Regions from separate parts of the Streptomyces sp. SDT5-1 genome, predicted to be linked through region 1. Evidence: riboswitches for the same ligand, from Rfam matches in the RefSeq annotation. Region 1 holds a riboswitch; each other region holds the start of a gene.
The links. A riboswitch is a leader RNA that binds a small molecule or an ion and turns the genes downstream of it on or off. The one in region 1 is predicted to bind cobalamin.

Region 1 (6,929 bases):
ACGTCGTCGACGAGCCGCCGCGCGCCCGCCGTGAGCGTGAGGTTCTCTACGTGGAGGTCGGCGGCCGTCATCCGACACCTCCCGCGTTCGCTCGCCGCGCGTCCCGTCGCAGCAGCCACAGGAAGAACGGCCCGCCGCACAGCGCCGTCAGCACACCGACCGGGATCTCCATCGGCGCGGCGACCGTCCGCGCGGCGATGTCCGCCCACACCAGGAACACCGCGCCACCGAGCGCGGCCGTCGGCAGGACCCGCCGATGGTCGGCGCCGACGAGCAACCGCACCATGTGCGGCAGCATCAGACCGACGAAGCCGATCGGCCCCGCCGCCGCGACCAGCACCCCGGTGACGAGCGACACCAGGACGAACATGCGCCCGCGGAACCGGGCCACGTCCAGGCCCATCGTCGTGGCCGCCTCCTCGCCCGCGAGCAGCAGGTTCAGGTTCGGCGCCTGCACCATGAGGACACCGATCCCCACGAGCAGCGCGAGACCCGGCAGCCACAGCGAGTTCCACGACACACCGCCCAGCCCGCCGAGCGTCCAGGCGAGGACCGTACGCGCCTCGTTGCCGCGGTCCGTGGTGAGCAGCAGCAGATTCAGCACCGCGCTGAGGATCGAGGCGACGGCGACCCCGGAGAGGACGAGCCGCCCCGACGTGATGCGACCGCCGGTACGGGCGGTGGCGTACACGAGGACGAGCGCACCCAGCGCACCCACGAACGCCGCAGCCGACAGCGACATCGCCCCGAACACACCCACCCCGAACACGAGGACCGCGACCGCGCCCAGCGAGGCACCGGACGAGACACCAAGGAGATACGGCTCGGCGAGCGGATTGCGCACCAGGGCTTGCAGGGCCGTGCCGACGACCGCGAGCCCGGCGCCGGTGACGGCCCCGAGCAGCACGCGCGGCGCCCGCACGTCGAGCACGATCGTCTCCCGCGCCCGCGACCAGTCCGCGTCGCCCCACCAGTCGGCGCCCAGCGCGTGCGTGACGATGCCCCACACCTGGCCGACAGGCACGTGCACGGAACCGATGGCGACTCCGGCCGTGAGGGACACCAGCAACAGGGCGGTCAGTACGACAAAGGTGGCGGTGAGCCGCGCCCCCTGGCCGACGCGCCGCCGTTCCCGTACGCCGGTTGACGGCTTCCCGGCCACCGCGGGCGGCGCGGTCACGCGAAGCTCCCCGGGTGCAGCCCGCGCGCAAGGCCCTCCACCGCGTAGGCCGAGCGGACCCCGACGAGCGTCGCGGTCAACGGCAGCACCACGAACCGCTTGTGCTTGATGGCCGGTACGTCGGCGAGGGCGGGCTGTGCGAGCAGGTACCGCTTCTTCTGCGCCACGCTCTTGTCGCCCGCGTAGTCGTAGATGGCGATCACCTCGGGCCTGCGGTCGACGACCTGCTCCCAGGAGACGTCCCCGAACACGTCGTCCAGGTCGGCGAAGACATTGCGCCCGCCCGCCAGCCGGATCAGCTGCGTGCCAAGGCCCTTGCCGCCCGCCGTGAACGCGGACTTGTCGCCGCTGTCGTACACGAACACGGGGACGTCCGCCGCGTCCCGTACGGCGGCGCTCGCCTTCGCCACCCGTCGACGCAGGTCGGAGACGAGGGCGTCGGCACGCTTCGAGACACCGAAGATCCTGCCGATGGTGCGGATCTCGGCGTAGGTGTCCTCCATGGTCACGTTCTTCTCGCCGCAGTACTCGCGGTTGAGGTACGTGTCGATCCCGGCGTCGGCGAAGGCCTTGCGGGAGCGGCCCTCCTTCTCGTCGAAGGCGCTGCTGTAGCCGCCGTAGACGAAGTCGGGTTCGGCTTCGAGGACCTTCTCGAACGAGGGCGCCTTCGCGGCCAGTTGAGGAACGGACCGGAAGTCCTCGCGCAGGCCCGGCAGGACGGCGGAGTCGGGAAATGCCGTGCCGACCATGCGGTCCTTCAGGCCGAGAGAGAGCAGGAGTTCGGCCGGGTGCTGATGGATGGTCACGACGCGGGACGGCGGCCGTTCGTACGTCGTCCTGACGCCGCAGTTGTCGATGGTGACGGGGAAGCCCTTCGCGGCCGACGACCGGGAGCCTTCGGCGCCCGCGGTGTCCGATCCGGACGGGCCGCATCCGACGGTGAGCAGCAGCGACGCCGACAACGCGACGACCGCGGCCGTGAGGCGCCGCGTGGCGAACCGCCGCCGACGCACACGGGATTGAGCAAGGGCATGAGGACGGTACGGGCCGTCGTACACGTGAAGCCTCCTACGGAGTCCGCGCTCCTCGGAATGGGCCCGCGACGGGCCAGTGACCTGACTCCCGGGCGGCGTTGACGCGCGCTGCCCGGTCACAGTGGCGGGACCGTGCCGGATTCGCACCGGCTTCCTGTCTCCCGTCGCGGCGATGACCCGGTGATAGTACGCAGTGCCGGGCGAAAGGCAAAGGCGGAGCAAAAGGGGGTGGCGGATGCAAAGATGGACCGGCCATGACGACAGGTTGGGGTGCCAGGGCAGGACGGGCCGCGGTGTTCGCGGCCGTCTGCGTGCTGCTCACATCCCTGGGGCACGCCCTCATGTCCGGCGACACCGTGCCGTGGTGGGCCTTGGGCGGAGGATTCGTCGTCGCCGGGGGAGCGGCGTACGGGGTGGGCGGCCGTGAGCGGGGGCTGCTGCCGGTGGTGGGGCTCGCGGTGGCGTCGCAGGCGGTGCTGCATGTCTTCTTCTCGTGGACGCAGGGCGTCGGGCACTCGGTGAACTCAGCGGAGTCACTGGGTACGGCCGGGATGCCGACGACGCCCGCGATGGAACACTCGAGCCATGCCATGCATGGGATGCACGGCATGGCCGACACATCGGCCACTGACATGTCGGTCGGCGGCATGTCAGGCACCGGCATGCTCCTGGCCCACCTGCTGGCGGCCGTCCTGAGCGGGCTCTGGCTCGCGTACGGCGAACAGGCCGCGTTCCGCATCGCGCGCTGCGCCGCCCGCCACCTCCTCGCACCTCTCAACCTCCCGCTCCGCCTCCCAACTCCCGTCCACCGCCCTCGCATTCACGTCCGCCGCACGCGCGACGACCGCACACCGCGTGTCCTCCTCCTCGCGGACACGATCACCTCCAGGGGCCCACCCGCAGGGCACGCTGTCGCCTGACGACAGCCGGTTCACCCGAGGCTGCGCCCCGCACCCTCGGGCATCGGTCGTGCGCCCGCGCGACCGTTTCCCCCTGCAACGCGCCGGATCCGGACGCGCCGAGGGCCACACGGCCCGCGCCCGGACATCGCGCTGCCCGAAACTGGAGGACCACGTTGTCCATCACCTCGGAAACCACCCCCGAATCCCGCCCGGAGGAGGAGAGTCCCCGCACCCCGCCGGGAACCCGCTCGGCCTGGGCGTCCCTGCGCCCGCTGGTCCTGCGAATGCACTTCTACGCGGGGGTGTTCGTCGCCCCGTTCCTGCTCGTCGCAGCGCTCACGGGCCTGCTCTACGCGGGCTCGTTCCAGGCCGAGAAGCTCGTGTACGCCCATGAGTTGACGGTTCCCGTCGGCAAGGCCGAGCTGCCGATCGCGGACCAGGTGGCTGCCGCGCGCAAGGCCCACCCGGAGGGAGAGCTCAGCGCCGTGCGCCCCTCGCCCGAGCCCGGGGCGACGACCCGCGTCCTGCTGTCCGGCGTGCCGGATGTCGACGCCGACCACACCCTCGCGGTGTTCGTGAACCCGTACGACGGGGAGGTGCGCGGCGCCCTCGAACAGTACGGCTCCACCGGCGCGCTGCCCCTGCGCACCTGGATCGACGAGCTGCACCGCGACCTCCACCTGGGCCAAGTGGGCCGCCTCTACAGCGAGTTCGCGGCCAGCTGGATGTGGGTCATCGCGGGCGGCGGCCTCGTCCTCTGGTTCGGCCGCCGCCGTTCACGCCGAGCCATCCGCGGCACGAGCGGCCGCAGGCGCACCCTGTCCCTGCACGGTTCGGTGGGTGTCTGGGCGGCGCTCGGACTCTTCTTCCTGTCCGCGACGGGCCTGACCTGGTCGACGTACGCCGGGGCCAACGTCACCGACCTGCGCGAGGCGCTCGGCCAGACGACGCCGACCGTCTCGACGTCCACGGTCTCCTCGGCCCCCGCCGACTCCGGCGGGGAGCACGCGGGCCACGGCATGGGCGGCGGCGGGACCGGCGCCGCGGGCGCCGACGGAGGCGCAGGCCTGAACACCGTACTGAAGGCGGCCCGCTCCGAGGGCCTCTCGAACCCCGTGGAGATCGTCCCACCCGCCGACCCCTCCTCCGCGCACGTCGTGCAGCAGATCCAGCGGAGCTGGCCGGAGAAGCAGGACGCCGTCGCCGTCGACCAGGCGAGCGGGCGGGTCACGGACGTGGTGCGGTTCGCCGACTACCCGGTGCTCGCGAAGCTGTCCCGCTGGGGCATCGACCTGCACACCGGCAGCCTGTTCGGACTCGCCAACCAGATCGCCCTCGCCGTTCTCGCCCTCGCGGTGGTCGCGCTCATCGTGTGGGGCTACCGCATGTGGTGGCAGCGCGGGCGCGGCGCCGCGTTCGGCCGGCCGATCCAGCGCGGCGCCTGGCAGCACGTACCGCCGTACTTCCTGGTGTCGTTGATGGTGGCGGTCACCCTGCTCGGGTGCTTCCTGCCGCTGCTCGGCATCCCGCTCGCTGCGTTCCTGCTGTGCGACATCGCGCTGGGTGAGATCGCGTACCGGCGCGGCAAGCGGACGTACGCACCGGCGGCCTGAGGAGGCAGCCTTCGGCCGCACGACCCCGCCTGAAGGAGTTCGTGCGGCCGAGGTGGCGCGTCCAGGCGCCAATTGGGTCCGCCTTCTGATGTGCTGCATGGCAGAAGCGGCAACTGCCGTCGCCCGTACGCGAGAGAAGGTCGCGCCACATGTTGATCACCGCCGCGCAGGCCCTGGCAGGCCCCGACCTGCGCCCTGTGCCCGACGCGGCCGTCCTCGTACGCGAGGGTGTCATCGCGGCCGTCGGCCCGCGCGAGGAGGTCGAACGGCACGCACAGCTGGACGAGCCCCGCCTCGACTTCCCGGACGGGACGGTGCTCCCGGGCCTGATCGACGCGCACGTGCACCTCTGCTTCGACGCGGGGCCGGACGCCGTGGCCACGCTCCAGGCACAGGACGACGAGACACTGTTCACCGCGATGGCGGCTCGGGCGCGGCAGTTGCTGCACGCCGGTGTCACGACGGCCCGCGACCTCGGCGACCGCAACGGCCTCGCGGTGCGACTGGCACAGGACACCAGCACGGGGGCGGTGGCGGGCCCGCGGATCGTCCCGGCGACGACACCCCTCACCCCGCCCGGCGGCCACTGCTGGTTTCTGGGTGGCGAGGTCTCGGGCCCCGACGAGGCCCGGCGACTGGTCCGACGCAACGTCGAGACCAGCGCCCGGGTCATCAAGGTCATGGCGACCGGCGGCGGCCTCACCAAAGGCGGGGCCGACAGCTGGGAGTCCCAGTTCTCCGACGAGGAACTCGCGGCGATCGTCGACGAGGCGCACCGCGCCGGGCTTCCGGTCGCGGCACACGCCCACGGCGTGGACGGCATCGCGGCGGCGGTCGCGGCCGGAGTGGACTCCGTCGAACACTGCACGTGGATGACGGCCGACGGATTCGAGGTCCGCCAGGACGTGCTCGACCGGATCGTCGAACAGAACATCTACGTGTGTCCGACGGTCAGCCCGAACTGGCGCATGCTGCCGACCTTCTTCGGCGCCGAACGCGCCGAGGCCATGTTCGACGCGATCCGCCGGATGGCGACGTCCGGCGCCCGGCTGATCGCATGAACGGACGCGGGCGTCCAACGCGCCGCCTTCGACGGCCTCCCGAGCGCCCTCACGTTCTACGAGCACCTGGGCCTGCCCACGCACCGCATCCTCGCGATGGCCACGACGGAACCGGCCCACGCACTCGGCCTCGACGACACGACCGGCCAACTCACCCCCGGCTACAGCGCGGACGCCGTCGTGGTGCACGGCGACCCGCTCGCGGACCTCGGCGCGCTGGGGTCGGTGGCGGCCGTGATCGCGGCGGGCAGAAACCATGACCCGACTGACAAGGCGTAGCCAGAGAAGGCTACTTGACGAGTCGTCATGGCCCGGCGCACGGATCTTTCCCTGCCTCCAACGGCTGCGTGTCCGCCGCCAGACACGACGAGTGCACCCGTGACGGCGCGGGCCGCGGCTCGGGCTCCGCCGAGGCGCGCAGCGCGACGACGACGCAACCGACGACGACCGGCACCGCGACCACGGCGAGCAGGAGACCGCGGTTCACTTGTCACCGGCGAAATGCTCGTGAAGCGCGTCGCTGCAATCGTCCTCATCGGCGTTCCGGATACGCGAGAACGTCACCACTGCGTCGTTGTGCCCTTCCCGCTCGTTCTTGGCCAACTGCCCCTCGATGTCGTCGATCAGCGCGGCGCACCGGGCACTCACGGGCTTCTCGGGCGGCGGCTCGGAGGACGCGTTGAGCCCATAGGTGGCGGCGATCCCGGCGGCACACAGCACCGCCCACGTGACGATCCAGGTGCGGCGACTGTTCGGTATGGGTCTTGACACCCGGGCATCCTACGAGCGCGACGGCCGTCGGGGGCTGACTCGGGCGACTCCCTCAGTCGGCGGCGATCCGGGCCGCCGCGGCCTTGAGCGCGGCCGACAAGGACGGCAGCAGCGCCCGGGACCAGCGGGCCGACGGCATGGACAGGGAGATCGCGGCCGGTGGGCAGTCGGCCGTGCCGGCGGGCAGGGCGACGCCCAGCGCCGTGAGGCCGGTCTCCGTGGCCTCCTGGTTGAGGGCGTATCCCTCGCGGCGGGCGCGCTGGATGGCACGCCGGTGGACGACGCGCTGGTCGGGGGCGAGGCCGCAGCGTTCCAAAACCGCCTCCACGGCGGCGTCGTCGTACCGGGCGAGCAGGGCACGGCCGCCG
Region 2 (6,929 bases), 2.2 Mb from region 1:
CGCGGCGAGCAGCCCGTACGTTCCCGCGCACACCCCGATGAGTCCGCCGAGGGTGAGCGCGGCCGTGGCCCGGCGGACGGCGGGCGGCACCTCGGCGGTGCGGCCGTAGCCGCGCGCGTCCATCGCGGCGGCGAGCGCCACCGAGCGTTCCAGCGCCCCTTCGAGGACCGGGAGGCCGACCTGGAGCAGCCCGCGCAGGCCCTTGTCGGGGCGGCCCCGCAGCCGCCGCGCAGCCCGCAGCCTGCGCACGTCCGCGACCAGGTTCGGGGCGAACGTCATCGCGACGACGACCGCGACCCCGGCCTCGTACAGCGCGCCCGGCAGGGACTTGAGGAGCCGGGACGGCGACGCGAGGGCGTTCGCGGCGCCCACGCAGATCAGCAGCGTGGCCAGCTTCAGGCCGTCGTACAGGGCGAAGACCAGGCCTTCGAGGGTGACGGGGCCGCCGATGCGGACGCCCTGCGCCCAGTCAGGCAGCGGGACCTCGGGAAGCGTGACCAGGAGGTGGGTGCCGGGGATCGCCGAGCCGAGGAGCGTCGCGAAGACCAGACGGATGCCGAGGACCGCGAGCGCCAGCTTCACGAACGCCCCGTACGAGCGCGCCCACGGCGCCTCGGTGCGGCGCGCCGCCACCACGTAACCCGCGACGCCGATCAGGAGCGCGAGCAGCAGCGGGTTCGTGGTGCGGGACGCGGCCGTGCCGAGGCCGAGCGCCCAGATCCACCAGGCGCCCGGATGCAGGGCGTTGGAGCGGTGCGCCCGCGGGGCGCGCAGCGTACGAGCGGACATCGGGTCAGCCGCGGCGGCGTCGGGCCTGCACGCCCGCCCCGACACCGAGCACGACGACCACGGCGATGCCCGCGATGAGGCCGACGGACGGGCCGGAGTCCCCGGAGTCGCCAGCGTTCTTCTCGGCCGGCTGTCCGGACGCCTTGTCGGTCTTCTCGCCCGACACCTGCTCGCCGCAGCCCGCCTTCGGGTAGCCGGAGATCGCGCACAGCATCGCGCTGCTGTCGTAGCGCAGCGGCTTCGCGACGGCGGCCAGCGCGTCGGCGCTCGTCGCGTCCTCGGCCACCTGCGCGCACGCGGTGCGCGGCTTCGGCGGGGTCTCGCCCGACGGGGCGTCGGCCGCCGTGCCCGCGTCGATGACCAGGGCGATCCGCTTCTCGCCGTCCTTGGCGGGGGTGTCGGCGCAGATCGTGTCGAAGTCCGCGGCGCCGCGCGGCTGCTTCGCGTCCTCGGAGTCCTCGCTCACCGCGAACCGGAAGCCCTGCACGTCCCCGTCCGACGGCTTGGTCTGCGAGGGGCCCGCCGTCGCGTACGTCCATGCCTGCTTGCCGTCCCGCTCCCAGAACGACCAGTACCGGTACCCGGCCGCCTGCGCGGGGGCGGCCGCCACGACGCCGAGCACCAGCGCGAGCAGGCCGAGCAGGAGCCCGGTCCACCTCCGCGCGGTCACGGCTGCTGCTTCTTGCGGCCGCTGAGCAGGAAGCCGGCGCCGACCGCGGCGATGAACATCACGCTGATGATCCACCAGTTGGCTCCGCTGCCGCCGTCGTCCTTCTTCTCGTCGGGGTCGGAGGCGGAGGACTTCGTGGAGGCGGGCTCGGGGCCCGTCTTGTTCAGGGCGCTCACCAGGTCGGTGCCGCCGAAGTCGCGCGGGTCGTTGCCGGTGGCCCGCGCGGCGAAGATCAGCTCGGCGTAGGCGGCGGGTCCGGTCTGCGCGGCCCAGTCCTGCGCGTTCTTCTCCAGCCAGGTGTACGGGTCCTTCGTGTACTTGGTGCCCTCCGCGGCGGCGACGGCGGTGATCGCGTCGGCCGTGTTGCCGTAGTCGGGCTGGTCCTTGGCGCCGGCGAGCTGGGACTTCAGGTACAGGCGCGGCTGGAGCTGGTTCTGGAGGTACACGGCGCCGTTGTGGGCGAGCGCCTTCGCGTCCTTGCCGTCCTCGCAGGTGTACGAGTCCGGGGCGGAGCCCTTGTCGGGCGCGAAGCCGGTGCCGAGGGCGCCGAGCACGCCGGCCGCGGTGGCGTCGGCGTTCGCGGCGAGCCCGCCCTTCTTGTCGGGCTGGTAGGCGAGAGCACCGCCGTCCTCGCCCTTGGAGCACGGCAGGGCGAGGGAGGCGAGGGCGTCGGTCGCGGTCCTCCCCTTGGAGGACTTCACCTCGGACGGCTTCTCGCCCGCCGCGACGAGCGCGCCGACGACGACGGACGTGGAGTTCGCGTCGCTGTCCATGCCGAGGCCGTAGCCCCAGCCTCCGTCGGCGTTCTGGCTCTTCTTCAGCCGGTCGACGCCCTTGGCGACCTCGCCGTCGCGGCCGCCGACCGCGGCGAGGGCCTGGACGGCGGCCGCGGTGGCGTTGCTGTCGATCTTCGTCTTGGTGTCGCAGGGCTTTCCGGGCTCGGCGCGGTAGGCGGCGAAGCCGCCGTTCTCGCACTGCTGGCCCGCCAGCCAGTCGACGGCCTTCGCGGCGGGCTTCACGCCCACCTCGTGCTGCGCGACGAGCGCGAGGGACTGCCGCCACACGCCGTCGTACGTGGGGTCGCCCTTGCCGTAGAGGCCGGACGGGACGGTCACCTTCGGGGAGGGGGAGGCACTGTCCGCGGCCGCGGCGTGCGCGCCCAAGGCGCCGATCGCGATGGTCGCGGCGACGAGCGCGGTGCTGCGGCGCATGTTCATGGTGGGGCGGGCTGCCTCTCCCTGCGGGGAGCGGGGCGGCGCGGCACACGGGGGCACCGGGCGGCTCCGGCTCCGTATTCCTCGACGGTCGTGAGCCGAGCGCGTACGTGCGAGGTGTTCCGGCTCTCACGGTTGCGGGGTCAGCGCCGGATTTGCACCGGCTTCCCCTCGTACGTACGTACTACGACGCCCTAACTGTACCCGGCACCGTGGCCGCGTCCCCTGGGGCTCCGCCGCCTCAGCGGACGTCGACCGGGCCGTCGTCCGCGCCGCCGCGCGGAGCACCCACGTAGCGCTCCACCGCCGAGCCGACGCCGTCCGGGGACTCCCCGGAGAGGTTCTTGCGGACCGAGTCGAGGATCGTGAGGCCCTGGCCGACGAGGCCCGCCGCGATCTCGCCCAGGCCGTCCGCCCCGTTCAGGACGTTGACGTTCGCGCCGGCGAGCCCCGCCGACGCCTCCTTCACGATCTGCGGCAGCTGGTCGATGAGCATCCGGTCGAGCGCCACCCGGTCGTACGACGCCGCGGCCTCCGCCTGGATCTTCGTACGCTCGGCCTCCGCGAGCGCCAGCACCCGGATCCGCTCCGCGTCCGCCTGCGCCGGCTTGACCACCTCGGAGATCAGCTCCTTCTCCCGCAGCTCGGCCTGTTTCAGCGCGAGCTCCGTCTGCGCCTCGAGCACCTCCTGCTGCGCGTGGGCGAGGGCCAGCGGACCCGCCTGCTCGGCCTGCGCCTTGGCGCGGTCCACGTCCGCGTTGTACTCGGCCTGCACGATCGCGGTCTGCCGCGCGTACTCGGCCTGCCGCCGCGACGACTCCTGCTCGGCCTCGGCCGCCGCCTGCGTCGCCTGCGCCTGCGCGATCTTCGCCTGCCGCTGGATGGCCGCCTTGTGCGGGCGCGACATCGCCTCGATGTAGCCGGTGTCGCCGTCGTCGATGGACTGGATCTGGAGCGAGTCGACGTGCAGGCCGATCTTCGCCATCTCCGACTTCGACGTGTCCAGGACCTCCGTCGCCAGCTTCTGGCGTTCCGTGACGATCTCCTCGACCGTCATCGAGCCGATGATCGAACGCAGGTGGCCCGCGAAGATCCGGCCGGTCAGGACCGACATCTGGTCCTGGTCGGAGAGGAAACGCTGACCGGCGTTGACGATCGACTCGTGGTCGTTGCCGACCTTGAACGCGATGACCGCGCGCACGGTCAGGGCGATGCCCTGCCGGGTCACGCACTTCTCGACGACCTCGGCCTCCATCATCGCGAGCGACAGGAAGCGGGTCTTGCGGAACACGGGAAGCACGAACTTCCCGTGTCCGGTGACGACGCGGAACGGAGCTCCCCCAAGTCCCCGCCTGCCGCCCGAGATCAGCATCGCCTCGTCGGGCGCGGGAACGCGATATCCGAACATGCCTGTACGTCTCCTTAGCGGGAGCCGCCCTCGCCACCGGAGAGGAGAGGGTCGTGCCAGGCCATGACCGAGACCTGCCGGCTGCCGCGGGATTCGATCACGAGCACGGTGGCGTGCCGGGGCAGGGGCTCGTCCGAGTACGCGAGAAAGGTCTCGGTCCCGCCCCTGACCTGCACCAGTACCTCGCCCGGACCTTCGGCCCCACGTGTGCCGACGACCAGCTTCCCCGTCCGGCCGACCACAGCCTCGTCCGGCGTCATCGGCGGGTGCCCCCTTGTTGTTCCAGCCTCTTGGGGGCCGAAGATACGCCCCCGTGGGCGCCTCTTCCATGAAAGGCGCGGCAAAGATCGGGGGTGCTAACCGACCGCCGCGTACCGCACGGGGTCGCTGCCCGGGACCTGCTCCACGCGGCCCGTCTTCTCGAGGCGGCGGAGGTGGGCCTCCGCCTCGGAGACCGCGATGTTGCGGGAGCCGTAGGGGATCTGGGCCCAGGGGCGGTTCCACTCCATGCGCTCGGCGAGCTGCCAGGGGGTGAGGGGAGTGGAGAGGAGGCCGAGGAGTCCGGTGAGGCGCTCCTCGTGGTGGTCGAGCAACTCCCGTACGCGGGCCGGGGTGTCGGCGAACGGATGCTGGTGGGCGGGCAGCACCTCCGCCGGGTTCAGGCGCCCGATCCGTTCGAGGGAGTCGAGGTAGTCGCCGAGCGGGTCGGTGACGGTGGCGTCGTCGGGGTCCTCGTAGAGACCGATGTGCGGGGTGATGCCCGGCAGGACGTGGTCGCCGGAGAAGAGCCTGCCGTGGCCCGCGCGGCCCTCCGGGTGCTCCTCCTCCAGGTGCAGGCAGACGTGTCCCGGCGTGTGGCCCGGCGTCCAGATCGCGCGGAGCCTGCGGCCCGGCAGGTCGAGGAGGTCGCCGGGGGTGATGGTGCGGTCCGGCAACGCGGGTGCGAAGCCCGGCAGTTGACGGGGCTTCCCGGAGTCGCGGGCCGCGATCAGCGGGGCGATGTGGTCCTCGGGCGCACCGGCCGCGACCAGCTTCGCCACCATGTACGCGTACCAGCGCGCCGGCTTGTTCTCGCGGGTGCGCCGCACCACCGCGGCGTCCGCCTCGTGCATGGCGATCCACGCCCCGGACGCCTCCCGCACCTTCGCCGACAGGCCGTGGTGGTCCGGGTGGTGGTGCGTGATGAGGACGCCGGTGAGCTCGGAGACGCTCGTGCCGCAGGCCGTCAGGCCCGCGGACAGCGCGTCCCAGGAGGCCGGATCGTCCCAGCCGGTGTCGACGAGCACGGGGCCCGCGTCCGTGTCGACGAGGTAGACGAGCGTGTAGCCGAGCGGGTTGTCGGGGATCGGTACGCGGATGCTGTGCACGCCCCCGCTGTGGTCGGTCACCTGCGTCGCCTCTGCCATCGGACACCCTCCGCCGCTCCAGCCGAACTGCCGCCACTGTACGGGAACTTGTAGAACTCGTTTCAATGGTCGCCCGGGCGAACCGTATCCCGGGGGTCGCGGAGCGGCCTCCCCGCTCCCACCGCGCCCTTCCGGATCGTTACTAGAACTGGTATCAGTTCTGAAACACCGTCAGAATTGTCGTGCGTGAGGATGCCGGCCATGACCGAGCTCTTGGAATACGGACAGCTGTTCATAGGCGGGGAGTTGACCGACCCGCTCGGCAAGGAGGTCATCGACGTCGTCTCGCCGCACACCGGCGAGGTCTTCGGCCGGGTGCCGCACGCCGCGCCCGCCGACGTCGACCGCGCCGTGGCCGTCGCCCGCCGCGCCTTCGAGGACGGGCCCTGGCCCCGCATGAGCCTCGACGAGCGCATCGAGGTGATCACGAGGATCAAGGACGCGTTCGCGGCCCGGCACGAGGAGATCGCCCGCGTCATCAGCAGCGAGAACGGCACCCCGTACACCTCCGGGATCATGGTGCAGGCGCTCGCCGCGATGATGGTCTGGGACTCCGCGATCAACGTCGCCAGGAACTTCACGTACGAGGAGACGCGCGACGGCGCCCTCGGCAAGCTGCTCGTCCGCCGTGAACCCGTCGGCGTCGTCGCGGCCGTCGTGCCGTGGAACGTCCCGCAGTTCACCGCCGCGGCAAAGCTCGCGCCCGCGCTGCTCGCCGGGAACCCGGTGATCCTCAAGACCTCGCCCGAGACGCCGCTCGACGCGTATCTGCTCGCCGAGATCGCGACCGAGGCGGGACTCCCGGAGGGCGTGCTCTCCATCCTTCCCGCAGACCGCGAGGTCAGCGAGTACCTCGTCGGGCACCCCGGCATCGACAAGGTCTCCTTCACCGGTTCCGTGCCGGCGGGCAAGCGCGTCATGGAGGTCGCGGCGCGCAACCTCACCCGCGTCACCCTCGAACTCGGCGGCAAGTCAGCCGCCGTGATCCTGGAGGACGCCGACGCCACGGCCGCCGTCTCCGGCATCGTCCCGTTCGCGTGGATGATCAACGGGCAGGCCTGTGTGGCGCAGACCCGGATCCTCGTGCCGCGCTCGCGCTACGACGAGTTCGCCGACGCGTTCGCGGGGGCGGCCTCCGCGCTCAAGGTCGGCGACCCGCTCGACCCGACGACCGAGGTCGGCCCGCTCGTCGCGCGGCGCCAGCAGCAGCGCTCCCTCGACTACATCCGCATCGGCCAGGACGAGGGCGCCAAGATCCTCACGGGCGGCGGCGTCCCGAAGGGCTTCGAGCGGGGCTGGTACGTCGAGCCGACGCTCTTCGGCGACGTCGACAACTCCATGCGGATCGCCCGCGAGGAGATCTTCGGCCCGGTCATCTGCCTGCTCCCGTACGGGGACGAGGCCGAGGCCGTGAAGATCGCGAACGACTCCGACTACGGGCT
Region 3 (6,929 bases), 4.7 Mb from region 1:
CATCCCCAGTCGACAGGAGAAGGCGGAGGCGCGCGATGCCGGCGTCAGCAGTGCTACGGGTGGCTAGGTACGTGCGCTGGTTCGTGCGCGAACTGACGGACGAGAGCGCGTACGAGCGGTACGTGGCGCACCTCGGGCAGACCCACCCGGAGGCGCCCGTGCCCTCCCGCCGCGAGTTCGAGCGCATACGGATGGACCGCCAGGAATCGGATCCGCGACAGGGCTTCCGCTGCTGCTGAGCGGGGTTCGTGGCTCGTCCGTTATCCGGACGGGGGTTCCATAGATCAAGACTCTCGCTTAGATTTCCCGGGCGTTAAACACGAGATAAGTGGGATCTCTGCTCAGCGAGGGGACGGAACCGCGAAATGTCCGATGCGCCTGAAGTGAAACAACCGGTGGTCACGCCGGTCCGCGTGATCATTGCTCTCTGTCTGGTCGCACCGTTCGTCGCGATGCTCTGGGTCGGTTCGTACGCCAAGGTCGACCCGACCCTGATCGGCATTCCGTTCTTCTACTGGTACCAGATGCTCTGGGTGCTCATCTCGACCGCGCTCACGATGCTCGCGTACAAGCTGTGGCAGCGCGATCAGCGTGCCCGTAAGGCCACTTCGGCCACTTCGGAAGGGGCGGGCGCGTGAACGACGGCGTCAACGGTGTCGCGCTCACCGTCTTCATCTTCTTCTTCGTGGCCGTCACGGTCATGGGCTTCCTCGCCGCGCGCTGGCGTCGGGCCGAGAACGAGGCCTCGCTCGACGAATGGGGCCTGGGCGGCCGCTCGTTCGGCACCTGGATCACCTGGTTCCTGCTCGGCGGCGACCTCTACACCGCGTACACCTTCGTCGCCGTCCCCGCGGCGATCTACGCGGCCGGCGCCTCCGGCTTCTTCGCGGTGCCGTACACGATCCTGGTGTATCCGCTGATCTTCACGTTCCTGCCGCGCCTGTGGTCGGTCTCGCACAAGCACGGGTACGTGACGACCTCGGACTTCGTGCGCGGGCGCTTCGGCTCGAAGGGCCTCTCGCTCGCGGTCGCGGTCACCGGCATCCTCGCCACGATGCCGTACATCGCGCTCCAGCTGGTCGGCATCCAGGCCGTGCTCGACGTGATGGGCGTCGGCGGCGGCGAGAACACCAACTGGTTCATCAAGGACCTGCCGCTGCTGATCGCCTTCGGCGTGCTGGCCGCGTACACGTACTCGTCCGGACTCCGCGCCCCCGCGCTGATCGCGTTCGTCAAGGACACCCTGATCTACATCGTGATCGCGGTGGCCATCATCTACATCCCGATCAAGCTGGGCGGCTTCGAGCACATCTTCGCCGCGGCGAGCGACAAGTTCGACGCCGCGAACGAGGCGGCGGGCAAGCCGGTCGCCGGACTCGCGCCGGGCTCCTCGGGCACGTGGACGTACGCGACGCTCGCGCTCGGCTCCGCCCTGGCGCTGTTCATGTACCCGCACTCGATCACCGCGACGCTCTCCTCGAAGAGCCGCGAGGTGATCCGCCGCAACACCACGATCCTGCCGCTGTACTCGCTGATGCTGGGCCTGCTGGCGCTGCTCGGGTTCATGGCGATCGCCGCCGGGATCAAGGTGCAGAACGGCCAGTTGGCGATCCCGCAGCTGTTCGAGGACATGTTCCCCGACTGGTTCACCGGCGTGGCGTTCGCGGCCATCGGCATCGGCGCGCTCGTCCCCGCGGCCATCATGTCCATCGCCGCGGCGAACCTGTTCACGCGCAACATCTACAAGGACTTCCTCAAGCCGGACGCGACGCCCGAGCAGGAGACCAAGGTCTCCAAGCTGGTCTCGCTGCTGGTGAAGGTGGGCGCGCTCGCCTTCGTCCTCACGATGGACAAGACGGTCGCGATCAACTTCCAGCTCCTCGGCGGCATCTGGATCCTGCAGACCTTCCCGGCCCTGGTCGGCGGCCTGTTCACGCGCTGGTTCCACCGCTGGGCGCTGCTCGCCGGCTGGGCGGTCGGCATGGTCTACGGCACTCTCGCCGCGTACGGGGTGGCCTCGCCGACGCAGGCCCACTTCGGCGGCTCCTCGGCGGAGATCCCCGGGATCGGCCAGATCGGCTACATCGGCATGACGGCGTTCGTCCTCAACGTCCTCGTCACGGTCGTCCTGACCTTCGTCCTGAAGGCCGTGAAGGCCCCGGACGGCGTCGACGAGACGTCCCCCGCGGACTACACGGCGGACGCGGGCGACAAGGGCGTCCAGGTCGACCTGCCGACCGTCGGCGCGGGCTCAGGACACTAGTCACGCGGTTACCGGTACAGGTGTCGGGCCCCTCCGTCGCGGAGGGGCCCGACGCGTTTCCGGGAAAGCATTGCGGGCACCGCCGCACGTCACGTAACCATGACGACGTGATCAGAACTGTGCGCCCCGAAGAGTACGCCGACCTCGGTGAGTTGATCGCCCGCGCCTACCTCGGCAGCGGGCTCCTCGCGGACGGCGAGAACGACTGGTACGCCGCCCAGCTGCGCGACGTCGAGAAGCGCGCGCAGCAGGCCGAGGTGCTCGTCGCCGAGGGCCCTGAGGGCCGCATCCTCGGCGGCGTCACGTACGTCCCCACGCACGACCACCCGTACGCGGAGGTGTCACGGCCCGGCGAGGCCGAGTTCCGGATGCTCGCGGTGGCGGTCGAGGCGCGCGGCAAGGGCGTCGGCGAGGCGCTCGTGCGGGCCGTGGTCGAGCGGGCGCGGGCGGCCGGGAAGAAGGCCGTGGTGCTGTGCACGCAGCCCGTGGCGACGGCCTCGCACCGGCTCTACGAACGCCTCGGCTTCACCCGGATCCCGGACCGCGACTGGGACCCGATCCCGGAAGTGACGCTGCGGGCGTACGAGTTGAGGCTCTAGCCGGTCCGGCCTCCGGGCCGCGCCGACACAACATATGGGGCTGACGCGAAAGCCCGACACAACATGTATGCTCGCTCTCGCTGTCGCCGCAGGGGAATCCGGTGCGAATCCGGAACTGTCCCGCAACGGTGTGCGTAGGCGTACAAAAACGCCCGCGCGAGTCCGATGACCTGCCGACGGTACGCCCGAGCCGCCCGGCCCGGGCGTCGACGACGTCCGGGCCTCGCGGAAAGGGCCGGTGGACGAGGGCCCGTGCGCCCGCGCTGCCACCTCCTCCCCGCAGGCCCCGAGCCGAGCGAGGGAGAGCCTCCACGTGACCATCGCGCCGCCCGCCGAACCGGTCTCAGCCACCCCCGAGGACGGCCCGGGTGCAGCCCTGCTGCGCACCCTGACCGAGCTGACCGCCGACCTCCCCGACGCCGACCCCGGCAGAGTCGCCGCCGCCGCGCTGCGCGGCCGTTCGGCGCGGGGCTCCGCCGGGGCAGTCACCGCGGAGCTGCGCGATCTCGCCACGGAGGCCGCGGCCGGTCTGATCTCCGAGGACCCGGACTACTCCCGGCTCGCCGCCCGCCTGCTCACCCGTTCCATCGCCGCCGAGGCCGCCTCGCAGGGCGTCACGTCCTTCACCGAGTCGGTCGCGGTCGGCCACCGCGAGGGCCTGATCGCGGACCGCACCGCCGAGTTCGTCCGGGTGCACGCGGCGCGCCTCGACGCGCTGATCGACACCGCGGGCGACGACCGCTTCGGCTACTTCGGCCTGCGCACCCTGCACAGCCGCTATCTGCTGCGCCACCCGATCACCCGGCACGTCATCGAGACCCCGCAGCACTTCATGCTGCGCGTGGCCGCGGGGCTCGCCGAGGACGACTCCGTGCGCGCCCTGGAGGAGGTGGGGTCGCTGTACGGCCTGATGAGCCGCCTGGACTATCTGCCCTCCTCCCCCACCCTCTTCAACTCCGGCACCCGGCACCCCCAGATGTCGAGCTGCTACCTGCTCGACTCGCCGCTGGACGAGCTCGACTCGATCTACGACCGGTACCACCAGGTCGCCCGGCTCTCGAAGCACGCGGGCGGCATCGGCCTCTCGTACTCCCGCGTCCGCAGCCGCGGTTCGCTGATCCGCGGCACGAACGGGCACTCCAACGGCATCGTGCCGTTCCTGAAGACGCTCGACGCGTCGGTGGCGGCGGTGAACCAGGGCGGCCGCCGCAAGGGCGCGGCGGCGGTCTACCTGGAGACCTGGCACTCCGACATCGAGGAGTTCCTGGAGCTGCGCGACAACACCGGCGAGGACGCGCGCCGCACCCACAACCTCAACCTGGCCCACTGGATCCCGGACGAGTTCATGCGCCGCGTGAACGCGGACGAGCCGTGGTCGCTGTTCTCCCCCGCCGACGTGCCCGAGCTCGTCGACCTGTGGGGCGCGGAGTTCGACGCCGCGTACCGCAGGGCCGAGGCCGAGGGGAAGGCGCAGCGGACGGTGCCCGCCCGCGATCTGTACGGCCGGATGATGCGCACCCTCGCGCAGACCGGCAACGGCTGGCTGACCTTCAAGGACGCCGCCAACCGCACCGCCAACCAGACGGCCGAGCCCGGTCACACGGTCCACTCGTCGAACCTCTGCACGGAGATCCTGGAGGTGACGGACGACGGCGAGACGGCCGTCTGCAACCTCGGGTCCGTGAACCTCGGCGCCTTCGTCGCCGACGGCGGCATCGACTGGGAGCGGCTCGACGAGACGGTCCGCACGGCCGTCACGTTCCTCGACCGCGTCGTCGACATCAACTTCTACCCGACCGACCAGGCGGGCCGCTCCAACGCGCGCTGGCGGCCGGTGGGCCTGGGCGCCATGGGCCTCCAGGACGTCTTCTTCAAGCTGCGGCTGCCGTTCGACTCGGCCGAGGCGAAGGCCCTGTCCACGCGGATCCAGGAGCGCATCATGCTCGCCGCGTACGAGGCGTCGGCCGACCTCGCCGAGCGCAATGGCCCGCTGCCCGCCTGGGAGAAGACCCGTACGGCGCGCGGTGTGCTGCACCCCGACCACTACGACGTACAGCTGACGTGGCCGGAGCGCTGGGCGGCGCTGCGGGAACGTATCGCCGACGTCGGCATGCGCAACTCGCTGCTCCTCGCCATCGCGCCGACCGCCACGATCGCCTCGATCGCCGGCGTCTACGAGTGCATCGAGCCGCAGGTCTCCAACCTGTTCAAGCGGGAGACGCTGTCCGGCGAGTTCCTCCAGATCAACGGGTACCTGATCGACGAGCTCAAGGCGCTCGGCGTGTGGGACGCGCAGACCCGCGAGGCGCTGCGCGAGTCCAACGGCTCGGTGCAGGGCTTCACCTGGATCCCCGACGAGGTCCGGGCGCTGTACCGCACGGCGTGGGAGATCCCGCAGCGCGGCCTCATCGACATGGCGGCGGCGCGCACCCCGTTCCTCGACCAGGCCCAGTCCCTGAACCTCTTCATGGAGACGCCGACCATCGGCAAGCTCTCCTCGATGTACGCGTACGCCTGGAAGTCGGGCCTGAAGACGACGTACTACCTGCGCTCGCGCCCCGCGACGCGCATCGCGCGGGCCGCCGCCCGCGTCCAGCCGGCGGAGCCCGACGCCGTCGCCTGCTCCCTGGAAAACCCCGAGTCCTGCGAGGCCTGCCAGTAATGACCACCTCTCCCGAGACCACTGAGAAGAACCTGCTCGACCCGGGCTTCGAACTGACCCTGCGCCCCATGCGCTACCCGGACTTCTACGAGCGCTACCGCGACGCGATCAAGAACACGTGGACGGTCGAGGAGGTCGACCTCCACTCGGACGTCGCCGACCTCGCGAAGCTGTCGCCGGGCGAGCAGCACATGATCGGCCGCCTGGTCGCGTTCTTCGCGACGGGCGACTCGATCGTGGCGAACAACCTGGTCCTCACCCTCTACAAGCACATCAACTCCCCCGAGGCGCGCCTGTACCTCTCGCGCCAGCTGTTCGAGGAGGCCGTGCACGTCCAGTTCTATCTGACGCTCCTGGACACCTATCTCCCCGACCACGAGGACCGCGCGGCGGCCTTCGCCGCCGTCGAGAACATCCCGTCCATCCGCGAGAAGGCCGAGTTCTGCTTCAAGTGGATGGACTCGGTCGAGGAGATCGACCGCCTGGAGAGCCAGGCGGACCGCCGCCGCTTCCTCCTCAACCTGATCTGCTTCGCGGCGTGCATCGAGGGCCTGTTCTTCTACGGCGCGTTCGCCTACGTCTACTGGTTCCGCAGCCGCGGCCTCCTGCACGGCCTGGCCACCGGCACCAACTGGGTGTTCCGCGACGAGACGATGCACATGTCGTTCGCCTTCGACGTGGTGGACACGGTCCGCAAGGAGGAGCCGGAGCTCTTCGACGACGCGCTGCGCACGCAGGTCACGGACATGCTGAGCGAGGCGGTCGAGGCCGAGCTCCAGTTCGCCCGCGACCTGTGCGGCGAGGGCCTGCCCGGCATGAACACCGACTCGATGCGCCAGTACCTGGAGTGCGTCGCGGACCAGCGCCTCCAGCGCCTCGGCTTCGCCCCGCTCTACGGCTCGGAGAACCCGTTCTCCTTCATGGAGCTCCAGGGCGTCCAGGAGCTCACCAACTTCTTCGAACGCCGCCCGTCCGCCTACCAGGTGGCGGTCGAGGGCTCGGTCGGCTTCGACGAGGACTTCTAGGCGGCTTCGGTGAACTCCGCGCGACGGGACGGGCGTTCGGCGTCCCGGCCCGCCGCGCGGAGCTGGCGGTCGATGCGGCGGTCGTGGGCCATCCCGTACAGGGACGGGGAGGCCAGGAGGAGGAAGACGAAGAGGACGGCGAGGTAGTTCATCGCTGTGGTCATGTCCTCCACTGTCCGCCGGTTCGGGGGCGGGCGGCAGTGGCAGGACTGTCATCAACCCTCGAATTACTGCCAGTTGTGCGGCACACTGGCAGGCATGCTGAACAACGTGGCCGCGGTGCTGCTCGACGGCGTGCACCCCTTCGAACTCGGCGTCGTGTGCGAGGTGTTCGGCCTCGACCGCAGCGAGGCCGGGCTTCCCGTGTACGACTTCGCGGT
Region 4 (6,929 bases), 520 kb from region 1:
ACGCGGCGGCCCTGCACGGGCCGAAGCGGTTCTTCGGCGCGGCCCGCGACGCCGAGGAGGCCGGATCCCTGACGATCCTCGCCACCGCCCTCGTCGACACCGGCTCCCGCGCCGACGACTACTACTTCGAGGAGCTCAAGAGCACCGGCAACATGGAGCTGCGCCTCGACCGCACCCTCGCCCAGCGCCGCGTCCACCCCGCCGTCGACCTCACCCCGTCCGGCACCCGCCGCGAGGAGCTGCTGCAGCCGGCAGCCGAGCTGTCCGTCGTCCGGGGCCTGCGGCGGGCCCTGCAGACCCGGGACCCGTACGCGTCGTACGAGGCGCTGATCGAGAAGCTGCGGCAGAGCCCGGACAACGCCGCGTTCCTGCGCCAGGCGCACTCCACGGTGCCCGGGGCCAGGCCCTGACCCCGGATGCGTAATACTCGACCCATGAACGCGCGCGTTACACGCCGCGGAGGAGCACCGGCCGTCACGGTCCGGCGGGCCACCGCACAGGACGCCCGGCGCCTCACCCGCCTCGTGCGTGGCTCCAGCGCCTACCGGGACCCGTACGCCTCCATGGTCGCCGGGTACCGGGTGGGCCCGGACTACATAGAGGCGCACCCGGTGCATGTGGCCGTGGACGAGGCCGACGGGCGGGTGCTCGGTTTCTACGCGCTGCTGCTCGCGCCGCGGGAGCTCGACCTGATGTTCGTCGCGGACGAGGCGCAGGGCCGCGGCATCGGCCGGCTGCTCATCGCGCACATGCTGGCACAGGCCGTCGGCGCGGGCCTCGACCATGTGCGGGTCGTCGCGCATCCGCCCGCCGAGGGCTTCTACCGGAGCATGGGCGCGCGCCGGACCGGCACGGTGGCCGCCCGCCCGCCGGCCGTCGCCTGGGACCGGCCCGAACTCGAATTCGCCGTTCCCCCGGCGGCCTGAGGGGTTCCGCCCTTGCCCGGCACGGCGCACACTCGTGGTCGTCGGGATGCGGCAAGGAGGCCACATTGGGCAGCAGTCAGGCACGCGCCGAGGCGTTCGACGTCATCGTGGAGATCCCCCAGGGGTCCCGGAACAAGTACGAGATGGACCACGACCTCGGCCGGATCCGGCTCGACCGGATGCTGTTCACGTCGACGCAGTACCCCGCGGACTACGGCTACGTCGACGGCACGCTCGGCGGCGACGGCGACCCGCTGGACGCGCTCGTCCTGACCGGCGACGCGACGTTCCCCGGCTGCGCCATCGAGTGCCGCGCCATCGGGATGTTCGTGATGAGCGACGAGAAGGGCCCGGACGAGAAGATCCTGTGCGTGCCCGCGCACGACCCGCGGCACGACGCGACCCGGGACATCGAGGACATCCCGGAGTTCGACCGCCTGGAGATCACCCATTTCTTCGAGGTCTACAAGGACCTGGAGCCGGGCAAATCGGTCGACGGCTCGCACTGGGAGGGCCGCGAGAAGGCCTACGAGGAGATCCGCCGGGCCCGGGAGCGGGCCGCGCGGTAGGTAGTAGGGTGGTCGGGCCGTGGTGCTCGGGAAGACCGGTGACAGCCCTTCAGGGGCCCATTCCGGAGCGGCCCTCGCCACTGTGATCGGGTTCCGGACAGCGACGTCCGGGGCGCGTCGTTCCATCCTGTGCGCCACTGGCGGCCGTCGGCCGCTGGGAAGGCCGGAGCGACGGGCACACCCGTAAGCCAGGAGACCGGCCACGGCATCTCACGAAGTGATCCACGAGGTGCTGGAGCGTGATCGACGCATGACCCTGCCCGGGAACTCCCCGAATCTCCTGAATTCCCCCTCCCCTGCCTTCCGTTGGCGCCGCGAGGACACGCTGCGCACGGCGGGCCTGATCGCGGTGATCGCCGCGCTGCACGTCGTCGCGTTCGGCGTGCTCTTCCTGCTCGTCGTCCCCGAGCACTACGAAGTGGGCAACAAGGCCTTCGGCATCGGCCTCGGCATCACGGCGTACACGCTCGGCATGCGGCACGCGTTCGACGCCGACCACATCGCGGCCATCGACAACACCACCCGCAAGCTGATGGCGGACGGCAAGCGGCCCGTCTCTGTCGGCTTCTGGTTCGCGCTCGGCCACTCCAGCGTGGTGGTCGTGCTCGCGGCCCTCGTCGCGGGCGGCACGGCGCTCGCGACCACCCTGACGAGCGACGACTCCCCCACCCACCAAGTGCTCGGCGTCGTCGGTACGACCGTCTCCGGCACCTTCCTGTACCTCATCGCCGCGCTCAACCTCGTCGCCCTGATGGGCATCCTCAAGGTCTTCAAGGCGATGCGCGCGGGCTCGTACGACGAGCGGAAGCTCGAGCAGCACCTGGACTCGCGCGGGTTCATGAACCGGATCCTCGGCCGCTTCACCAAGTCCATCACCCGCCCCGGGCAGATGTTCCCGCTCGGCTTCCTCTTCGGGCTCGGCTTCGACACCGCGACCGAGGTGACGCTGATGGTGATGGCGGGCAGCGGCGCCGCGGCGGGCCTGCCCTGGTACGCGATCCTGTGCCTTCCGCTGCTGTTCGCCGCGGGCATGAGCCTGTTCGACACGCTCGACGGCACGTTCATGAACTTCGCCTACCAGTGGGCGTTCTCGAACCCGGTGCGCAAGGTGTTCTACAACCTCACCATCACCGGTCTGTCGATCGCGGTCGCGTTCTTCATCGGGACGATCGAACTCGTGGGCGTGCTCCACGACAAGCTGGACCTCAGCGACGCGGTGACCGGCTGGATCGCCGGTCTCGACCTCGACAACGTCGGGTACGTCATCGTTGGCCTGTTCGTCGTCGTGTGGGCGGCGGCGATCGCCTACTGGCGGCTGGCGCGGGTCGAGCAGCGATGGTCGGCGCGGGTGGCCGACGCCGGGTAATTCGGTTGCCGGGATGCGCGGCGCGCTGCTGCACTGATTCCCGTGCGGCACGAGTCGCGCATCCCGACCGTGAGGACCGATCCATGCGCGCTGCAGTCACGTTCCTTCCGAGGGCCACCGCGGATTCCGCCGCCGTGGCATTCCCTTCCTTCGAGGACTCGACTGCCCGTGGCATTGCTGAATCTTGGAATTCTCGCGCACGTAGACGCCGGTAAGACCAGCCTGACCGAGCGGCTCCTGCACTCGGCCGGGGTGATCGACGAGCTCGGCCGGGTCGACGACGGGAGCACCCGCACGGACTCCCTGGACCTGGAGCGCCGGCGCGGCATCACCATCAAGGCGGCCGTGGTGTCGTTCCCGGTCGGCGGCACCACCGTCAACCTGGTGGACACACCGGGTCACCCGGACTTCATCGCCGAGGTCGAGCGCGTGCTCGGCGTGCTCGACGGGGCGGTGCTCGTCGTCTCCGCCGTGGAGGGCGTCCAGGCGCAGACCCGCGTCCTGATGCGGACGCTGCGCCGACTGCGCATCCCCACCGTGGTGTTCGTCAACAAGGTCGACCGGCGCGGCGCCCGGGAGGCCACGCTCCTCGACGACCTGCGCCGCAAGCTCACACCCGCCGTGGTCCCGATGAACACGGTGACCGGCGGCCTCGGCGACCGCTCCGCGCGCTGCGTCCCGTACGCCGCCGGGGACGCGGACCACCGCGCCCGCCTGGTCGACGTGCTCTCGGCCCGCGACGACGGCCTCCTGGAGGCGTACGTCAAGGACGAGGAGTCGGTGACGTACGGCAGGCTGTGGGACGCGCTCGCCGAGCAGACGGCGCGGGCGCAGGCCCATCCGGTGTACTTCGGCTCGGCGATGACGGGCGCGGGGGTCGACGCCCTCGTGGACGGCGTCACGCGGCTGCTTCCGGCCGCGGAGGAGCGGCACCGACTGCCGCTCTCCGCCCGGGTGTTCAAGGTGGAGCGCGGACCGGCCGGCGAGAAGATCGCGTACGCCCGTGTCTTCACCGGGACGCTGCGGGTGCGCGAGCGCCTCGCGCTGCCCGGCGGCGGCGAGGAGCGGCTGACGGGAGTACGGGTCTTCGCGGACGGGGCGGACGTCCCGGCGGCGGAGGCCGGGCCCGGGAGGGTGGCGCGACTGTGGGGGCTCGGCGGCGTGCGCGTCGGCGACGACCTCGGAGAGCCTCGAGCACCGGTCGAGGAACACCACTTCGCGCCGCCGACCCTGGAGACGGTCGTCGAGCCCGAGCGGCCCGGCCTGCGCGGCGCCCTGCTCGCCGCGCTCACCCAGCTCGCCGAGCAGGACCCGCTGATCGGCCTGCGCCAGGACGACGTCCGCCAGGAGATCTTCCTGTCGCTCTACGGCGAGGTGCAGAAGGAGGTCGTCCAGGCCACGCTCGCCGAGGAGTTCGGGCTCGACGTCACGTTCCGCGCGACGACGCCGCTGTGCGTCGAGCGGCCGACGGGATCGGGCGAGGCGGCCGAGGCCATGAAGGACGAGGGCAACCCGTTCCTCGCGACCATCGGACTGCGCGTCGACCCGGCGCCGGTCGGCTCCGGCGTCGCGTTCCGGCTCGGCATCGAACTCGGCTCGCTGCCCATGGCGTTCATCAAGGCCGTCGAGGAGACCGTGCACGAGACCCTGGGCCAGGGGCTGCTCGGCTGGCGGGTCACGGACTGCACGGTGACGCTGTTCCGCTCCGGGTACGCGCCGCGGCAGAGCCACGCGCACGCCGTCTTCGACAAGTCGATGTCGAGCACCGGGGCGGACTTCCGCGGCCTGACACCACTGGTCCTGATGAGCGCCCTCGAGCGCGCGGGCACGACGGTGTGCGAGCCGATGCACCGCTTCCGCCTCGACATCCCGGCCGATCTGTACGGGGCGGTGCTGCCCGCCCTGACCCGGCTGCGGGCCGTGCCGACCGGGCAGCGCACGGCGGACGGCGGGGCGTGGGCCACGGTCGACGGGCTGATCCCCGCGGCGCGGGTGCGGGACCTGGAGCGCCGGCTGCCGGGGCTCACCCGGGGCGAGGGCGTCCTGGAGGCCGCCTTCGACCACTACGCCCCGGTCCGCGACGACGCGCCGCGCCGTTTCCGCACCGACCACGATCCGCTGCACCGCAAGGAGTACCTGCTGCGGGTCGTGCGCGGGGCGGGCGTGCGGCAGGGGTGACGCGGCGCGCGGGGACCGTGGGTGGCGGCGGGGCGCCAGGGGCCCGAGCGGCTGGTTGAATCCGGGCCGTTCGGCCCACCGTGAGGGCCCGTTGGCCCCGTCCCCCACGGGGGCCCGCGCTGAGATGCTGCGGTATCGAGCCTCCCGTGCCCTCGCCCTCCCGCCGCGGCGCACGGTCGAGGCCGAGCCCGGGCCCGCCGTTCGCAGAAGGGGGAGCCGCGAATGGCGGGCCCGTCCGTTCCGGGCCCGCGGCCCGGCCGTTCCCCCTTCGCACGCGTGTCCGGCACGCCGCCGCGGCAACTCGCGCGCAAAACACCCTAATCAGAGCGATAAAGTGGCTCGTCAACCCGCACGTGCCCGATCACTCAGGAGTGCCTACGTGTCCGTAGCCATCGACTCGTCCGACGCCGCTGTCCAGTCCGGCGCCGAGGCCACCGCGGAGCCCGTGCCCGCGCCGGCCGTCGCCCCGGACGGCGCCGCCGCCGTGCCCGCGAACGAGGAGACGGCCGAGCCCGGGGACACCGCGAACATGTGGACCCCGCCGACCACCGCCGAGACCGAGGCGTCGGACGCCGAGGTCCCCGCCCCGGCCTCCGCCCCGCAGGACGCGTCCGACGACGCCTCCGGCAGCTTCTGGACCCCGCCCACCGAGGTCCCCGTGGTCGCCGACGCCGATGCCGACTCCGAGGCGGAGGCCGACGACGACCCCGCCCCCGGCGACGTACCGGAGGCCATCACCCGCGACGCCCACGAGTTCGGCGTCTACGCCCGCACCGGCGGCTGGGCCTTCGCCCTGAAGGTGGCCCGCAGCGTGCGCCCCGGCGGGCAGCCGGCCGGCGAGTCGTCGAAGGTCTCGGCGCGGAAGTTCGCCGAGCTGGCGGGCTGCTCGGCCGACCGCGTCATGCGCTTCTACAAGGCGTGGGACAGCGCGGCGGACGACGGCCTCGTCCCCCAGTTCGAGGCCCTCACGCCCGGCGAGGACGTCGAACTCCCCGAGGCCGACGTCTGGTTGTCGTACTACGTCTCCCGCAACAGCGCGACCTCGGTGCGCGGCCAGGCGATCACGGAGGCCGCCGAGGCCGAGGGCATCCGCCCGACGAAGGCCCTGGAGGTCGCGGAGAACCCGACGGCGCTGCGGGCCGCGATCCTCGCCGACCCCGGCACGGCGGAGGCCGCCCGCAAGGCGCTGATGGACCGCCTCGACGAGGACCCGGCGCTGCGCACGGGCCTGGCCCGCGACATCGTACGCACGGACGACCTGAAGAAGGCCGTCGCCGAGGAGACGAAGACCGGCGGCCAGCTGGAGTACGTCCGGAAGATCGCGGAGGAGGGCCAGGTCAAGACCCCCGCGGGCCAGACCATCGACGCCTCCCCCGAGCTGCGCGAGGAGGCCGAGCGGCACCTCTCCCTCATCGACGAGCTGGACGAGGACGAGGAGGCGGGCGAGTGGGCCCGCGAGGCGTACGACACCGTGCGCACCCTCGTCGCCGAGACCGTCGAGAAGGACCCCGAGCTGCGGGTCCAGGAGCGCCGCGCCAAGTTCTACAGCAGCCTCCAGAAGGCGACGAAGGCGTTCGAGGAGCTGACGTTCGACGACGTCGAGGAGATCGACGACATCGTCGAGGACGACATGCTCCAGCGTCTCGAGGAGCTTCAGGCCGCGATCGCCACGTGCATCACGGCGCTCCAGTCGGCGGCCCAGAAGAAGGACTGACCCGGCCCGACCGGCCCACCCGGCGCCACCGCGGGGCGCTCCGCGGTGGCATCGTGGGCCCCATGGCTGACACCCCCCGCACCCCCCGCTCCACGGGCCGCCCCGCGCACCAGAACATCACGTTCGAGAGCGGCGGCGGCACCGCCCACGGCTACCTCGCCCTGCCGGCCTCGGGA

Region 2: another riboswitch for cobalamin. It lies ahead of ACTWJ8_RS13935 (prenyltransferase/squalene oxidase repeat-containing protein); the one in region 1 lies ahead of ACTWJ8_RS03615 (ABC transporter substrate-binding protein).
Region 3: another riboswitch for cobalamin. It lies ahead of ACTWJ8_RS25485 (ribonucleoside-diphosphate reductase subunit alpha); the one in region 1 lies ahead of ACTWJ8_RS03615 (ABC transporter substrate-binding protein).
Region 4: another riboswitch for cobalamin. It lies ahead of ACTWJ8_RS06130 (HoxN/HupN/NixA family nickel/cobalt transporter); the one in region 1 lies ahead of ACTWJ8_RS03615 (ABC transporter substrate-binding protein).

Annotation. Positions count from the first base shown of each region.
Region 1 covers NZ_CM125963.1:766,017-772,945, reverse strand. Annotated here, with positions in the region: gene ACTWJ8_RS03625 (ABC transporter ATP-binding protein) at 1-71, opposite strand, end outside; gene ACTWJ8_RS03620 (FecCD family ABC transporter permease) at 68-1,180, opposite strand; gene ACTWJ8_RS03615 (ABC transporter substrate-binding protein) at 1,177-2,238, opposite strand; cobalamin riboswitch at 2,269-2,410, opposite strand; gene ACTWJ8_RS03610 (hypothetical protein) at 2,469-3,134, shown strand; gene ACTWJ8_RS03605 (PepSY-associated TM helix domain-containing protein) at 3,290-4,729, shown strand; gene ACTWJ8_RS03600 (amidohydrolase family protein) at 4,879-5,790, shown strand; gene ACTWJ8_RS03595 (amidohydrolase family protein) at 5,887-6,069, shown strand; gene ACTWJ8_RS03590 (hypothetical protein) at 6,095-6,277, opposite strand; gene ACTWJ8_RS03585 (hypothetical protein) at 6,274-6,561, opposite strand; gene ACTWJ8_RS03580 (IclR family transcriptional regulator) at 6,614-6,929, opposite strand, start outside.
Region 2 covers NZ_CM125963.1:2,973,199-2,980,127, reverse strand. Annotated here, with positions in the region: gene ACTWJ8_RS13945 (energy-coupling factor transporter transmembrane component T) at 1-789, opposite strand, end outside; gene ACTWJ8_RS13940 (SCO2322 family protein) at 794-1,459, opposite strand; gene ACTWJ8_RS13935 (prenyltransferase/squalene oxidase repeat-containing protein) at 1,456-2,676, opposite strand; adenosylcobalamin-variant (AdoCbl-variant) riboswitch at 2,781-2,857, opposite strand; gene ACTWJ8_RS13930 (flotillin family protein) at 2,915-4,081, opposite strand; gene ACTWJ8_RS13925 (hypothetical protein) at 4,096-4,341, opposite strand; gene ACTWJ8_RS13920 (MBL fold metallo-hydrolase) at 4,438-5,487, opposite strand; gene ACTWJ8_RS13915 (aldehyde dehydrogenase) at 5,689-6,929, shown strand, end outside.
Region 3 covers NZ_CM125963.1:5,493,863-5,500,791, reverse strand. Annotated here, with positions in the region: gene ACTWJ8_RS25510 (carbon starvation CstA family protein) at 1-67, shown strand, start outside; gene ACTWJ8_RS25505 (YbdD/YjiX family protein) at 36-239, shown strand; gene ACTWJ8_RS25500 (DUF3311 domain-containing protein) at 366-638, shown strand; gene mctP (monocarboxylate uptake permease MctP) at 635-2,263, shown strand; gene ACTWJ8_RS25490 (GNAT family N-acetyltransferase) at 2,371-2,862, shown strand; cobalamin riboswitch at 2,924-3,054, shown strand; gene ACTWJ8_RS25485 (ribonucleoside-diphosphate reductase subunit alpha) at 3,176-5,524, shown strand; gene ACTWJ8_RS25480 (ribonucleotide-diphosphate reductase subunit beta) at 5,524-6,549, shown strand; gene ACTWJ8_RS25475 (hypothetical protein) at 6,546-6,713, opposite strand; gene ACTWJ8_RS25470 (helix-turn-helix domain-containing protein) at 6,808-6,929, shown strand, end outside.
Region 4 covers NZ_CM125963.1:1,289,045-1,295,973, forward strand. Annotated here, with positions in the region: gene rho (transcription termination factor Rho) at 1-410, shown strand, start outside; gene ACTWJ8_RS06120 (GNAT family N-acetyltransferase) at 435-926, shown strand; gene ACTWJ8_RS06125 (inorganic diphosphatase) at 992-1,495, shown strand; cobalamin riboswitch at 1,499-1,714, shown strand; gene ACTWJ8_RS06130 (HoxN/HupN/NixA family nickel/cobalt transporter) at 1,746-2,861, shown strand; gene ACTWJ8_RS06135 (GTP-binding protein) at 3,030-5,039, shown strand; gene ACTWJ8_RS06140 (hypothetical protein) at 5,419-6,753, shown strand; gene ACTWJ8_RS06145 (dienelactone hydrolase family protein) at 6,816-6,929, shown strand, end outside.